3 linked regions of the Variovorax paradoxus EPS genome follow. The protein of the gene in region 1 interacts with the protein of each later gene in a pairwise test. Links are inferred from orthologs where the notes say so. Each region holds a gene or a part of one and is shown on either strand. Other genes may lie near its edges. The genes, in order: groL, aceE and grpE.

Evidence for each region.
Region 2: the proteins of groL (region 1) and aceE interact in binary tests that used the Escherichia coli proteins (3 or more experiments, as listed by UniProt). The link is inferred for Variovorax paradoxus EPS from one-to-one orthologs.
Region 3: the proteins of groL (region 1) and grpE interact in binary tests that used the Escherichia coli proteins (3 or more experiments, as listed by UniProt). The link is inferred for Variovorax paradoxus EPS from one-to-one orthologs.

What each region holds. Positions count from the first base shown.
Region 1 is NC_014931.1:1,350,779-1,355,565, forward strand. Bases 1-2,836 are described here. They hold groL (chaperonin GroEL), read right to left. Parts: upstream 2,327-2,836; coding sequence 674-2,326; downstream 1-673. Other genes in these bases: xylB (xylulokinase), read left to right, coding at 1-492; VARPA_RS05990 (co-chaperone GroES), read right to left, coding at 2,409-2,702. Also shown: VARPA_RS05995 (Zn-dependent hydrolase), read left to right, coding at 2,966-4,216; VARPA_RS06000 (LysR family transcriptional regulator), read right to left, coding at 4,194-4,787.
Region 2 is NC_014931.1:4,022,530-4,027,753, forward strand. Bases 1,155-4,427 are described here. They hold aceE (pyruvate dehydrogenase (acetyl-transferring), homodimeric type), read right to left. Parts: upstream 4,085-4,427; coding sequence 1,355-4,084; downstream 1,155-1,354. Other genes in these bases: aceF (dihydrolipoyllysine-residue acetyltransferase), read right to left, coding at 1,155-1,305; VARPA_RS18620 (PAS domain S-box protein), read left to right, coding at 4,302-4,427. Also shown: more of aceF, read right to left, coding at 1-1,154; more of VARPA_RS18620, read left to right, coding at 4,428-5,224. UniProt on the Escherichia coli protein: Component of the pyruvate dehydrogenase (PDH) complex, that catalyzes the overall conversion of pyruvate to acetyl-CoA and CO(2).
Region 3 is NC_014931.1:2,075,941-2,080,713, forward strand. What follows is about bases 1-2,822. They hold grpE (nucleotide exchange factor GrpE), read right to left. Parts: upstream 1,784-2,822; coding sequence 1,217-1,783; downstream 1-1,216. Other genes in these bases: dnaK (molecular chaperone DnaK), read right to left, coding at 1-1,095; VARPA_RS09460 (FKBP-type peptidyl-prolyl cis-trans isomerase), read right to left, coding at 1,938-2,288; VARPA_RS09465 (winged helix-turn-helix transcriptional regulator), read right to left, coding at 2,367-2,780. Outside these bases: asd (archaetidylserine decarboxylase), read right to left, coding at 2,960-3,811; VARPA_RS09475 (Bug family tripartite tricarboxylate transporter substrate binding protein), read right to left, coding at 3,924-4,773. UniProt on the Escherichia coli protein: Participates actively in the response to hyperosmotic and heat shock by preventing the aggregation of stress-denatured proteins, in association with DnaK and GrpE. It is the nucleotide exchange factor for DnaK and may function as a thermosensor.

The sequences.
Region 1 (4,787 bases):
GCGGACCGGGCGCGTTGCCCGCTGTTTCTGCCGTACCTGTCGGGCGAACGCTCGCCGCACAACAACCCGAATGCGCAGGGCGCGCTGTTCGGCCTCACGCATGCGCACGGCCCGGCGGATATCGCCTATGCCGTGGTCGAAGGCGTGAGCTTCGGCCTGCGCGACGGCTTCGACACCCTGCGCCTGCCGGCCGACATGCCGCTGCGCGAAGTTGCGCTGGTGGGTGGCGGTGCGCGGAGCATCTGGTGGGGGCAACTGCTGGCGGATATCTTCCAAGTGCCGCTCACGCTGTATGCAGGCAGCGAAACGGGCGGGGCGCTCGGTGCGGCACGGCTTGCGTGGCTGGCCGATGGCGGTGCCGTGGCCGAGGTGTGCACGCTGCCGCCGGTCAAGCAGAAACTGACGCCTTCGTCCGAAGGGGGCGATGGGCACAAGACGCGGCATGCGCGCTTCCAGGTTCTGTACATGGCGCTGCGCGATCAGTTTCGATAACTTCAAACCGTTCGCACATACGCCAAACCGTTCGGGCTGATCCTGTCGAAGCTTCGCGTAAGGCTTCGACAAGCTCAGCCCGAACGGTCTGCGGTGTCTGAACAGCTTGAGGTCTGAACAGACGAAAAAAAGGGCCGCTTGCACGGCCCTTTCGTTTTGGTGAGCAGAGCTCAGCCGGGCATTACATGCCCATGCCGCCCATGCCGCCCATGCCGCCCATGTCGGGCATGCCGCCGCCGGCGCCGGACTCGTCCTTGGGTGCGTCAGCAACCATGGCTTCGGTCGTCAGCAGCAGCGAGGACACCGAGGCGGCGTTCTGCAGTGCGGTGCGGGTGACCTTCGTCGGGTCCAGGATGCCCAGCTCGAGCATGTCGCCGTACGTGTCGTTCGCAGCGTTGAAGCCGTAGTTGCCGGTGCCGGCCAACACAGCGTTCACCACCACCGAGGCTTCGCCGCCGGCGTTGTTCACGATTTCGCGCAGGGGCGCTTCGATGGCCTTGAGCACCAGCTTGATGCCAGCTTCTTGATCGGCGTTGTCGCCCTTGACCGAGTCGCCCACGGCTTGCTTGGCACGCAGCAGAGCCACGCCGCCGCCAGCCACAACGCCTTCTTCCACTGCAGCGCGGGTTGCGTGCAGGGCGTCTTCGACGCGAGCCTTCTTTTCCTTCATTTCGACTTCGGTGGCAGCGCCGACCTTGATCACTGCAACGCCGCCGGCCAGCTTGGCCACGCGCTCTTGCAGCTTTTCACGGTCGTAGTCGCTGGTCGCTTCTTCGATCTGAACGCGCACTTGCTTCACGCGGGCTTCGATGTCACCAGCAGCGCCGGCGCCGTCGATGATGATCGTGTTTTCCTTGCCCACTTCGATGCGCTTGGCTTGACCCAGGTCGGCCAGCGTCACCTTTTCGAGCGTCAGGCCCACTTCTTCAGCGATGACCTTGCCGCCCGTCAGGATGGCGATGTCTTCCAGCATGGCCTTGCGGCGGTCGCCGAAGCCAGGTGCCTTGACGGCCACGACCTTCAGGATGCCGCGGATCGTGTTCACGACCAAGGTAGCCAGGGCTTCGCCTTCGACTTCTTCGGCAATGATCAGCAGCGGACGGCCAGCCTTGGCGACTTGCTCCAGCACCGGCAGCAGGTCACGGATGTTGCTGATCTTCTTGTCGAACAGCAGCACGAAGGGGTTGTCCAACAGCGCCGATTGCTTCTCGGGGTTGTTGATGAAGTAGGGCGACAGGTAGCCGCGGTCGAACTGCATGCCTTCGACGACGTCGAGTTCGCTGTCCAGCGACTTGCCGTCTTCGACAGTGATCACGCCTTCCTTGCCGACCTTGTCCATCGCGTCAGCGATGAGCTTGCCGATGGTTTCGTCGCTGTTGGCCGAGATGGAGCCGACTTGCGCGATTTCCTTGGAGGTGGTGGTGGGCTTGGAAGCCTTCTTCAGCTCGGCGACCAGGGCCGTCACGGCCTTGTCGATGCCGCGCTTCAGGTCCATCGGGTTCATGCCGGCAGCCACCAGCTTGAAACCTTCGCGAACGATGGCTTGGGCCAGCACGGTCGCGGTGGTGGTGCCGTCACCGGCGTTGTCCGAAGTCTTGGAAGCCACTTCCTTCACGAGCTGGGCGCCCATGTTCTGGAGCTTGTCCTTGAGTTCGATTTCCTTGGCCACGGACACACCGTCCTTGGTCACGGTGGGGGCGCCGAACGAACGCTCGAGCACCACGTTGCGGCCCTTGGGGCCCAGGGTCACTTTGACTGCGTTGGCCAGGATGTTGACACCCTCGACCATGCGTGCGCGGGCTTCTCCGCCGAAGACTACGTCTTTTGCTGCCATGTTTATTTACTCCAGAATTTGAATCTAATCAGTTGAGGACAGAGCAATCCGCGCTTCGCGTCGGCTTGGTCTGTCCCGCAAATCACTTGGCTTCGACAACCGCGAACAGGTCGTCTTCCTTCATCACGAGCAGTTCGTCGCCATCGACCTTGACGGTCTGGCCGCTGTACTTGCCGAACAGGACGCGGTCGCCGACCTTGACGGTCAGTGCGGCCAGATCGCCCTTGTCGTTGCGCTTGCCCGGGCCGACGGCCAGGACTTCACCCTGATCGGGCTTTTCGGCGGCTGCGTCGGGGATGACGATGCCGGAGGCGGTCTTGGTTTCGCTGTCGATACGCTTGACGATCACGCGATCGGCCAAAGGACGAAGTTTCATTGCATCTCCTGGATATGGATAAGAAACGGGTTGGTGGTCGGGCGCCGGACCCGGAGGTTGGCGACCCATCGACTGAGGAGCGAGGGTTGTTAGCACTCATCATCAGCGAGTGCTAATCATAAGGGCAATCGATGACGTTTCAAGGGCAGGGGATTGCCGCGGCAGCGCGAAGCACGCTGTTGGAAGTCAACGAAAGTACGCTTTATGGTTCGTATTAGCCGTTCGCGCTTCATGAAAAACGCCGTGCGGCCCACCATGCAGGGATGCCTCCAACACTTCCGATCCAGGTCGATCGCCTCTGGCAGCGCCTGGAGACCCTCGCCTCATTCACCCGCCCCGACGTTCCCTGGACGCGCCGAGCCTTTTCGCCGGAATTCGACCGCGCAAGGGATTGGCTGCGCAGCCAGTTCGAGCAAGCCGGGCTCACCGTCTGGACCGACGCCGCCGGCAATCTGACCGGGCGCCGCGAGGGCACCCAGCCCGGGCTGGCGCCGCTGGTCACCGGCTCGCACTGCGACACCGTGGTGGGCGGTGGCCGTTTCGACGGCATCCTGGGCGTGCTCGCGGGGCTCGAGGCGGCGCAATCGCTCCACGAGGGCGGCGTCTTGCTGCGCCATCCGCTGGAAGTGATCGATTTCCTGTCCGAAGAACCCAGCGACTACGGCATTTCCTGCGTGGGAAGCCGCGCGTTCGCCGGCACGCTGGACGCGGCCATGCTCGCCTCCCGCAACGAGGCGGGCGAAGGTCTCGCAGAGGCCATGCAACGCATCGGCGCCCGACCCGATGGCCTGGCCGTAGCGGCCCGCGGGCCCGGCGGCATCGCTGCTTTCGTGGAACTGCACATCGAGCAGGGTCCGGTGCTGGAGCGAGAAGGGCTGCCCATCGGGGTGGTCACCGACATCGTGGGCATCCGCCGCGTCGCGTTCACGGTGACCGGGCAACCGGATCACGCCGGCACCACCCCGATGGACATCCGCCGCGACGCCCTCGTCGGCGCAGCGCGGCTGATCGATACGGTGCACCGCGAGGCGAGTGCCATGGACGGCCGCCCGCACTACGTGGTGGCGACGATCGGCCGGATCTCGATGAGCCCCAACGTGCCCAACGCCGTGCCCGGCCGGGTCGACATGGTGCTCGAGGTGCGCAGCAACGCGCAGGCAGTGCTCGACGACTTTCCCGAGCGCGCGATGGCGTTGTGCCGCGACGACTTCCGGCGGCTGCGGGTCGGCTGCAGCGCCGCGCCCCTGACGCAGACGCCGCCCACGCAGTGCGACGACATCGTGATGCGGGCCGTCGCCCAGGCCGCGGACCGCCTAGCACTGCCGCACCGGACATTGCCCAGCGGTGCCGGTCACGACGCAATGCACGTCGCGGCCGCTGGCCCGATGGGGATGATCTTCATCCCCTGCCTCGACGGGCGCAGCCACTGCCAGGAAGAGTGGGCGAGCAAGGAGCAGGTGGCCGCCGGTGCCCGGGTACTGGCGGAAACGCTCAGGGTGCTGGACGCACGCTAGCCGCCGCCACTGCCGCGACTTCGAAGGCCTGCCCCGCCGCCACGATGGCGTCGATGACCTGCCGCAAGCCCTTGCTCACTGGCTTGTCGTTGCGAGCAACCAGCGCGAGGGTGCGGTGCAGCGGCGGGTGGAGCGGGCGCAGGTCGAGTTCGGGGTGGTGCCCCTGGCCCGTGACCGCCATCTTCGGCAGGATCGCCACACCCAGCCCGGCCGCGACCATGGCCTTGATGGCTTCGACGCTGTCGAACTCCATGACCGGCGGCGAAGCATGCCCGCCGCGCCGCAGCCAATCGTCGACGATGCCCCGCGCGCTGGCTTCGGACACGAACTTCACAAGCGGCAGCGATTGCAGCGCGGCCACCGTCACCTCGGCGGGCCAGTCGATGCTGCCGCGCCGGCAGATGGCGACGAAGTCGTCGCGCAGGATCGGCGTGACCGACAGCGCACGCGAGTTGACCGGCAGCGTGACCACTGCGGCATCGAGCGTGTTGTCTTCCACGCGCCGTACGTAGCCCTCGGTGTTGCCCGTGCTCACGATGATGTTGAGCAGCGGAAAGCGTGCGCGCAGATC
Region 2 (5,224 bases), 2.7 Mb from region 1 along the record:
GAGCCCGTTGGGCGTGTCCGCCGCGAAGCCGATGTTGAAGTACTGCTTGTAGACGAGCTGGTCGCCATCCAGGCTGGCGTTGAAGTCGGGGAATTTCTTCAGCGCCGCGACCACCGCCTTGATCACGAAGGCCAGCATCGTGACCTTCACGCCCGACTTTTCGTTCTCCTTGTTGGTGGAGACGCGGAAGGCCTCGAGCTCGGTGATGTCGGCTTCGTCGTTGTTGGTGACGTGCGGAATCATCACCCAGTTGCGGTGCAGGTTCGCGCCGCTGAGCTTCTTGATGCGCGATAGGTCCTTGCGCTCGACCGCGCCGAACTTGGCGAAGTCGACCTTGGGCCACGGAATGAGGCCCAGCGCCGCGCCATCCGCGCTGCCACCACCGGCCGGCGCCTTGGCCGCCGAGGCCTTGGTGCTGGCCTGGCCGCTCATCACGGCCTTGGTGAAGCCCTGGACGTCTTCCTGCGTGATGCGGCCCTTGGGACCGGAGCCCTTGACCTCTTCGAGCGGCACGCCGAGTTCGCGGGCGAACTTGCGTACCGACGGCGAAGCGTGCGGCAGGTTGGCGCTGGGCGCCGTGGTGGGATCGTGCGGTGCAGCGGCGGCTGCCGGGCTTGCGGCCGGCGCCGGCGAAGCAGCGGCCGGCGCGGGGGCGCTGGCGGTTGCCGCGGCCGGGGCTGCTGCGGCAGCTTGCGCAGGCGCGGGTGCGGCAGCACCTGCCGAACCTTCCAGGATCGCGATCAGGTCACCGATGTTGACCGTGTCGCCGACCTTGACCTTGAGCTCCTTCAGCACGCCGGCACCCGACGACGGAATCTCCATCGAGGCCTTGTCCGACTCCACCGTGATCAGCGACTGGTCGGCCGCGATCGTGTCGCCGGGCTTGACCAGCAGTTCGATGACCGCGACGTCCTTGAAATCGCCGATGTCCGGCACCTTGATCTCGACCGGTCCGGAGGCTGCTGCGGGCGCGGCAGCCGGTGCAGGCGCCGTGGCTGCGGGTGCCGGAGCGGCAGCCGCAGGAGCCGGAGCTGCTGCAGGCGCGGGGGCCGGTGCGGCGGCGGCACCTTCGGCCTCCAGCACGAGCACCACCGAGCCCTCTTTCACCTTGCCGCCGATCTCGACCTTGATTTCCTTGACCACACCGGCCGTCGAAGAAGGAATCTCCATCGACGCCTTGTCCGATTCCACCGTGATGAGCGACTGCTCGGCCTTGACCGTGTCGCCCACCTTCACCAGCACCTCGATCACCGCGACTTCATCGAAATCGCCGATGTCCGGCACCTTCACTTCCACTGCTGCCATATCGTTGTCTCCCGCCGCGAGGCGCCGTTCGTTCGTTGGTTGTTGATGTTCAAGCGTAGAGCGGGTTGACCTTGTCGACATTGATGCCGTACTTCTTGATCGCTTCCACCACCTTGGCCACCGGCACGGTGCCATCTTCGCTCAGCGCCTTGAGCGCGGCCACCACGATGTAGTGACGATTGATCTCGAAGTGTTCGCGCAGCTTGTTGCGGAAGTCGCTGCGGCCGAAACCGTCGGTGCCCAGCACCTTGTAGGTGCGGCCCTTCGGAATGAAGGGGCGGATCTGTTCCGCATAGGCCTTCATGTAGTCGGTCGATGCGACCACCGGGCCGGTCGTGGGCGCGAGTTGCTCGGCCACGAAGGGCACGCGCGGGGTCTGGTCGGGGTGCAGCAGGTTCCAGCGGTCGGCGTCCTGGCCGTCGCGGGTGAGCTCGTTGAAGCTCGGGCAGCTCCACACGGAAGCCGACACGCCCCAGTCCTTCTCGAGCAGCTCTTGCGCCGCGAAGCTCTCGCGCAGGATGGTGCCGCTACCGAGCAGTTGCACGGTCGGCGCTTCCTTGCTGCCCTTGGCGGCCTTGACCACCGGCCCCTGCTTGGACAGGTACATGCCCTTGATGATCTGCTCTTCGGTGCCGGGCTGCAGGCCTGGCATCGCGTAGTTCTCGTTCAGCAGCGTCAGGTAGTAATAGACGTTGTCCTGCTTCTCGACCATGCGCTTCAAGCCATGGTGCAGGATCACGCCGACTTCGTGCGCGAAGGTCGGGTCGTAGCTCACGCAGTTCGGGATGGTGTTGGCCAGGATGTGGCTGTGACCGTCTTCGTGCTGCAGGCCTTCGCCGTTGAGCGTAGTGCGCCCCGAGGTGCCGCCCAGAAGGAAGCCGCGCGCCTGCATGTCGCCGGCCGCCCAGGCCAGGTCGCCGATGCGCTGGAAGCCGAACATCGAGTAGTACACGTAGAACGGCACCATGATGCGGTTGTTCGTGCTGTACGAGGTGGCCGCCGCGATCCAGCTGGACATGCCGCCGGCCTCGTTGATGCCTTCCTGCAGGATCTGGCCGGCCTTGTCTTCCTTGTAGTACATGACCTGGTCTTTATCGACCGGGGTGTACTGCTGGCCTGCGGGGTTGTAGATGCCGATCTGGCGGAACAACCCTTCCATGCCGAAGGTGCGGGCTTCGTCCACCAGGATGGGCACCACGCGCGGACCGAGCGCCTTGTCGCGCAGGAGCTGCGTGAGGAAGCGAACGTAGGCCTGCGTCGTCGAGATCTCACGGCCTTCGGCCGTGGGTTCCATCACCGACTTGAAAGTCTCGAGCGAGGGCACCGTGAAGCTCTCGTCGGCCTTGGTGCGGCGGTGCGGCAGGTAACCGCCCAGGGCCTTGCGGCGCTCGTGCAGGTACTTCATTTCCGGGGTGTCGTCAGCCGGCTTGTAGAACGGCAGGTCGGCGATCTGGCTGTCCGGGATCGGGATGTTGAAGCGGTCGCGGAAGGCCATGATGTCCTCGTCGCTCAGCTTCTTGGTCTGGTGGACGTTGTTCTTGCCCTCACCGATCTTGCCCATCCCGAAGCCCTTGACCGTCTTGATCAGGAGCACCGTGGGCTGGCCCTTGTGCTTGACGGCCGCGTCGAAGGCCGCGTAGACCTTCTGCGAGTCGTGGCCGCCGCGGCGCAGCTGCCAGATGTCGTCGTCGCTCATCTTGGCGACCATCTCCAGCGTGCGCGGATCGCGGCCGAAGAAGTGCTTGCGTACGTAGGCACCGTCGTTGGCCTTGAACGACTGGTAGTCGCCGTCGTTCGTCTCCATCATGATCTTGCGGAGGGCCCCTTCCTTGTCGCGTGCTATCAACTGGTCCCAGCCGCTGCCCCAGATCAGCTTGATGACGTTCCAGCCCGAGCCGCGGAATTCGCCTTCCAGTTCCTGGATGATCTTGCCGTTGCCGCGCACCGGGCCGTCCAGGCGCTGCAGGTTGCAGTTGATGACGAAGACAAGGTTGTCCAGGCCTTCGCGCGCTGCGAGGCCGATGGCGCCCATCGATTCGACTTCGTCCATTTCGCCGTCGCCGCAGAACACCCAGACCTTGCGGTTCTCGGTGTTGGCGATGCCGCGGGCATGCAGGTACTTGAGGAAACGAGCCTGGTAGATGGCCATCAGCGGTCCGAGGCCCATCGACACCGTGGGGAACTGCCAGAACTCGGGCATCAGCTTCGGATGCGGGTAGCTGGAGAGACCCTTGCCGTCCACTTCCTGGCGGAAGTTGAGCAGTTGCTCTTCGGTCAGGCGGCCTTCAAGGTAGGCGCGGGCGTAAATGCCGGGGGAGACGTGGCCCTGGATGTAGAGGCAGTCGCCGCCGTGGTTTTCGCTCTCGGCGTGCCAGAAGTGGTTGAAGCCGGCGCCGAACATGTTCGCCAGCGAGGCGAAGGAGCCGATGTGGCCGCCGAGGTCGCCGCCTTCAGGGGGATGGTGACGGTTGGCCTTGACCACCATCGCCATCGCGTTCCAACGCATGTAGGCGCGCAGGCGCTCCTCGATCTCGAGGTTGCCGGGGCAACGCTCTTCCTGATCGGGCTCGATGGTGTTGACGTAGGCGGTGTTGGCAGAGAACGGCTTGTCGATGCTGTGCTGCCGGGCATGTTCGAGCAGCTGCTCGAGAAGGAAGTGGGCCCGCTCCGGACCCTCGCTCTGGATGACGGAGGACAGTGCATCCATCCATTCACGGGTCTCCTGGGCGTCCGCATCGTTTGCGGCCGAGCCGAACAGGTTCTCGGGATTTGCCGACATGCTTGTCTCTCCTTTTAGGGCTGTGGCTGTAATTTAGTGCGCTCTGCAATAAACGCGGGCGAGTTTCGCATAGAAATCCCGTTATTTCAAATGGCGCATGATGATTTCTTATTGTGATATTTTTTGTGAGTTTCCAAGCCGAACGCGACCGCAACCGGATCAATGGCACTGGCGCTTTTCCGTCAGCTCTCAAGGGGCAATCCCCTAAACTCGCCGGATGCCCCTCTCCTCCCCGCTGGCGGTTGCCCGCAGTGCCGTGAATGCCTCGCCGCTCTCCTGGTGGCGCCGCTGGTGGCGTCGACAAACGCCGGTCCTGCAGGACGCGGTCGCCATGCTCGCGCCGATGGCGGCAGTGCTGCTTTTCCTCGCGGCCATCGTTTCCGCTTTCTGGTATCTGCGAACCGAGGAAGTCGAGCGCGAGCAGGAGTCGGTACGCCGCGACGTCGAATACGCCCAGCAGCGCATGCGCCTTCGGTTGCTGGAGCGCCAGGAACAGTTGATGCGCATTGCGCGCGATGCGTCCAACCGCGAGATCGACCCGACCGAGTTCACGAGCCGCGCCGAATCGCTCGTGAGCCAGTTCCCCGAGTTGCAGACCATCACCTGGATCGACGACCGCCGCCGCTTCAAGGCCGGCTATGCGGCGCCCAGCGTGCATCCCGCGCAGCAGCACCTGATCGGCGACGTGCTGCGGCCCGGCGACATCGAAAGCAACTACGCCCTGGCGCGCGAACTGCGCCAGCCGGTGTATTCGCAACCCGTGGCCGGCGGCGATCCGGCCGCGATGCTGCAGTTGCACATTCCTCTTTTCGATCAGGGCCTGTTCGCGGGGGTGGTGCTCGGCGAGTTCTCGGTCGATGGGCTGCTGCGCTACGGCATGCCTTCTGAAGTGCAGGCGCGCTACGCGGTCTCGCTGCTCGACGCCAAGGGCAACGTGATCGCCGGCAACACGACCAACCTGAAGGACAGCGGCACGCGGCTGCTGCCCTGGTCGGAGCGCACCAACGAATACGAGGTGCCCGTGTCCCCCGTCGGCAATGCGCTGATCCTGCGTGCGCAGGCTTACCGCACCTCGCAGGGCGTGGTGGGCAACGGCCTCTTCTGGCTGGTCTGCGCGCTCAGCGTGCTCACGAGCTGGAT
Region 3 (4,773 bases), 730 kb from region 1 along the record:
GTCCTTGCGCGGTTCCTTGCCGAAGAAGGCCTTCACCTTTTCCTGCACCTTGGGCATGCGGGTCATGCCGCCGACCAGGATCACGTCGTTGATGTCGCTCACGCTGATGCCGGCATCCTTGATGGCCAGGCGGCAGGGCGCGATGGTGCGCTCGACCAGTTCGTCGACCAGGCTCTCCAGCTTGGCGCGGGTGAGCTTGATGTTCAGGTGCTTCGGACCCGAGGCATCGGCCGTGATGTAGGGCAGGTTGATATCGGTCTGCGCGCTGTTCGACAGTTCGATCTTGGCCTTTTCAGCAGCTTCCTTCAGGCGCTGCAGTGCCAGCACGTCCTTGCTCAGGTCGACGCCCTGTTCCTTTTTGAACTCGGCAATGATGTAGTCGATGATGCGCTGGTCGAAGTCTTCACCGCCGAGGAAGGTGTCGCCATTGGTCGACAGCACTTCGAACTGCTTCTCGCCGTCCACGTCTGCAATTTCGATGATCGACACGTCGAAGGTGCCGCCGCCCAGGTCATACACGGCGATCTTGCGATCGGCCTTGTCCTGCTTGTCCAGGCCGAAGGCCAGGGCCGCAGCGGTGGGCTCGTTGATGATGCGCTTGACGTCCAGGCCCGCGATGCGGCCGGCATCCTTGGTGGCTTGGCGCTGTGCGTCGTTGAAGTACGCCGGCACCGTGATCACGGCTTCGGTGATGGTTTCGCCGAGATAGTCTTCGGCGGTCTTCTTCATCTTGCGCAGGATGTCGGCGCTGACCTGCTGCGGCGCCATCTTCTTGCCGCGCACTTCGACCCATGCGTCGCCGTTGTCGGCCTTGGCGATGGTGTAGGGCATCAGGTCGATGTCCTTCTGCACTTCCTTTTCCTCGAACTTGCGGCCGATCAAACGCTTGATCGCGTACAGCGTGTTCTTGGGGTTGGTGACCGCCTGGCGCTTGGCCGAGGCACCGACCAGCACTTCACCGTCTTCCTGGTACGCGACGATCGACGGCGTGGTGCGGGCACCTTCCGAGTTCTCGATCACACGCGTGGTGTTGCCTTCCATGATCGACACGCACGAGTTGGTGGTGCCGAGGTCGATGCCGATGATCTTTGCCATGTTCTTTACTCCTGAAAGCCTGAAAAAAATGTTGTTATGAACTTGTGGATAACCCGGCTCGATTCAAGGGGATGGAGCGGGGATTTCCTGTGGGAATCGTGTGTGCGGATGTGCGGACGACTTACTTCGGCGCGCTGACCGTGACCAGCGCCGGGCGCAGCACGCGCTCGTTGATGGTGTAGCCCTTCTGGAGCACGCTCACCACGGTGTTGGGTTCCTGCTCGGGAGCGGGCACCACCGAGATGGCCTGGTGCTGATGCGGATCGAACCTGGTGCCTGCGGCGGGCGCCACTTCGATCACCTTGTTGCGTTCGAGCGCGCTCTTCAACTGGCGCAGCGTGGCTTCGGCGCCTTCGCGGATCTGCTCGGGGGTGGCGTCCTTGATGGCGAGGCCGGCTTCCAGGCTGTCGGTGACCGGGAGCAGGCTTTCGGCAAAGGCCTCGACCGCGAATTTGCGGGCCTTGGTGATTTCGTCGTCGGCGCGGCGGCGGGCGTTTTGAACGTCGGCCTGGGCGCGCAGGTATTGATCGGCCAATTCGGCGTTCTTGGCTTGCAGCGCAGCCAGCTCGCCTTGCGCCGCGGCCAAAGCGTCGGCTTCATTGGCGGCCTGCGCGGCCTCCAGTTCTTCGGGACTGGGCTCGCCTTGCAGCATTTGTGAATTCTGTGCGGATTGTTGCGGGTCAGACATTTTTCAAAGAACGGCGTGCGCCGGAAAACAAACGATAGCCAGCCACTTGGGGCTGGCCAGAGGCATTTCAAGCGAAAAAATGCGGAAAAAGGGGCCGTGGAGGCATGAAAAAGGCCCGAAATCGGGCCTGTTCGCCAACGTGGGCAGTGAGCGATCAGTGCGCGTCGAGCAGTTCGACGTCGAACTTCAGCGTGGCGTTCGGGGGGATCACGCCACCGGCGCCGCGGGCGCCATAGCCCAGCGATGCGGGAATGATCAGCGTGCGCTTGCCGCCGATCTTCATGCCGGCGACGCCTTCGTCCCAGCCCTTGATGACCTGGCCTGCGCCCAGCGAGAACGCGAAGGGGTCGTTGCGGTCGCGGCTCGAATCGAACTTGGCGCCTTGCACGCCGTCGTTGTAGAGCCAGCCGGTGTAGTGCACATGCACGTGCTGGCCAGCCTTGGCTTCGGCGCCGGTGCCGACTTCGGTGTCTTCGTACTGGAGGCCGGAGGGAGTGGTAGGCATGGGAAAACGCTCCTTGCGTCGATGAATGGTGAATTGGATCGAAGGCGCGGAGTTTACCGATGCCGGCTGACGGCCTCTTCAGTTCGTCGTGTCTGCGGGCGGTGCGGGGGGCGGGGGAGGCGGCGAGGAGGCCGGAGGCGCAACGGGAGCGGCTGGCGCAGTGGCCGCGGGAGCAGCCGGTGCGGCCGCCTTCTTGAGCTGCCCCAACTGCCATTTGCCGGCAAAGGCCTGCAGGTCGGACAGCCGCTTGAGCAGGTCCTGCCCGCTCAAGGTGAGGCAATAACCGTCGCTGCCGTGGCTCACGATGCCGGCCTCGCGCAGTTCCTTGATGCGGGTGTTCAGGGTGTTGGGAGTGATGCCGCCCACGCTGTCCTGCAGCAGGCGAAAGGTCTGGGCATGGCCGTCGCGCAGGGCCCAGAGCACACGCAGCGCATAGCGGGCTTCGAGCAATGCGAGCAACTGGCTGACGGCTGCGTTTTCCTTGGTACTCATCGACATCATCTCCTCGAAGCTGGGCGGGCCGCTGGCCTGGGGCTGGCCGATGCCGCGCGCTCTTGTTTGTGATTGGTTATGGACCGTCCCGCTGGCCGGCGACTATAGCGCAAACGATGTGGATGCTACTAGTTTTATAGCTGTAAGGGCATGCTGCATGCGGGCTGTGAGACAAAGCCTCACAAATTCGTGTAGTCGGCCATGGCTTCGCCCAAGCGGATCGCGCGGGTGGGCGACCAGTCGGGGTTGAACGCCAATGCAGGCGCCGGGAACAGCATGACGACGGTGGAGCCGAGCAAGAAACGGCCCATCTCGTCGCCCTTCTTGATGTCGATCTGCTGGTCGTTGTAATGCCACTCGCGCAACTCGCCCACGCGCGGCGGATTCACCACGCCGTGCCACACGGTGGCCATGCTGCCGACGATGGTGGCGCCCACGAGCACCAGCACGAAGGGGCCGCGCGCCGATTCGAAGACGCACACCACGCGCTCGTTGCGCGCAAAGAGGCCGGGCACGCCGCGCGCGGTGGTCGGGTTCACCGAGAACAGGTCGCCGGGCACGTGGATCATGCGCACGAGCCGCCCGTCGCACGGCATGTGGATGCGGTGGTAGTCCTTGGGGCTCAGATAGAGCGTGGCGAAGCTGCCGTGCGCGAACTTCGCGGCCAGCGCGGCGTCGCCGCCGACCAGCGCGGTGGTCGTGTAGTTGTGGCCCTTGGCCTGGAAGATCTGGTCGCCCTCGATCGCGCCGAACTGGCTGATGGCGCCGTCCACGGGGCTGACGAGGTCGGCCTGCGCGAGCGGGCGCATGCCGGGCTTGAGCGCGCGCGTGAAGAACTGGTTAAAGCTTTTGTAGTGCTCGATGTCGGACTCGAGCGCCTCGCCCATGTCGACACCGTACTTGGCGACGAAGCGGCGAATGATCCACGTCGTGACGGCACCGCGTTCCTTCCCCGCGACCCAGCCGGCGAAATTGGTCAGGGCCTGCTTGGGGAACAGGTATTGGGGCAGAACTGCGGAGCGGTCGGACACGTTGTGGGAAGCCTCGAATGCGGATCGGAGGGGCATTCTATAAAGCGCCCTCCCCAAGAAGCGTAGGAAACTTCCCTCGGTTGTGCGTGGGTGCCGGCCGGCGGCGAACTACTTACTCCGCCTTGATGCCGGCAGCCTTGATCACCCCGGCCCATTTCTCGACCTCGGCCTTCTGGAACGCCGCGATCTGCGCCGTCGAGAGATCCGCTGGCTCCATGCCGAAGCCCTTGAGCTTGTCCTGCATTTCGGGCGTTGCGAGGATCTTGCGGATCTCCGTGTGCAGCCGCTCGACGACCGGTGCCGGCGTACCGGCGGGCACGAAGATCGCCTGCCACGACACCACTTCGAAATCCTTCAGCCCAGCGATGCCCGATTCGGCCACCGTCGGCACGTCGGGCATCGAGGCCAGGCGCTTGGCCGAAGTGACCGCAATCGCGCGCAGCTTGCCGCTCTGGATGTGCGGGCCCGCCACCACGGTCGTGTCGAACATCATGTCGACCTGGCCGCCGATCACGTCCTGGATGGCCGGGCCGCTGCCCTTGTAGGGAATGTGCGTGAACTTCACGCCCGACTTGAAGGCCAGCAGCTCCAGTGCCAGGTGCTGCGAGGTGCCGGTGCCAGCCGAGGCCGACGAGAGCCCGCCCGACCTCGCCTTGCTCGCATCGAGCACGTCCTTCAGCGTCTTGTAGGGGCTCGCCTGGTTCACCACCAGCACCACCGGGTTGGTGCCGATCAGCGTCACCGGCGCGAACGACTTCTGCGGGTCGTAGCCGATTTTGGGATACAGGCTCACGTTGATCGCGTGCGAACTGATCGTGCCGCCCACCAGCGTGAAGCCATCGGGCGCCGCGCGCGCGCCCACTTCCGAGCCCACGCTGCCGCCGGCGCCGCCCTTGTTGTCGATGATCACGCTGGTGCCCAGCACGGTGCCCAGCTTCTGCCCGATCAGCCGGCCCAGCACG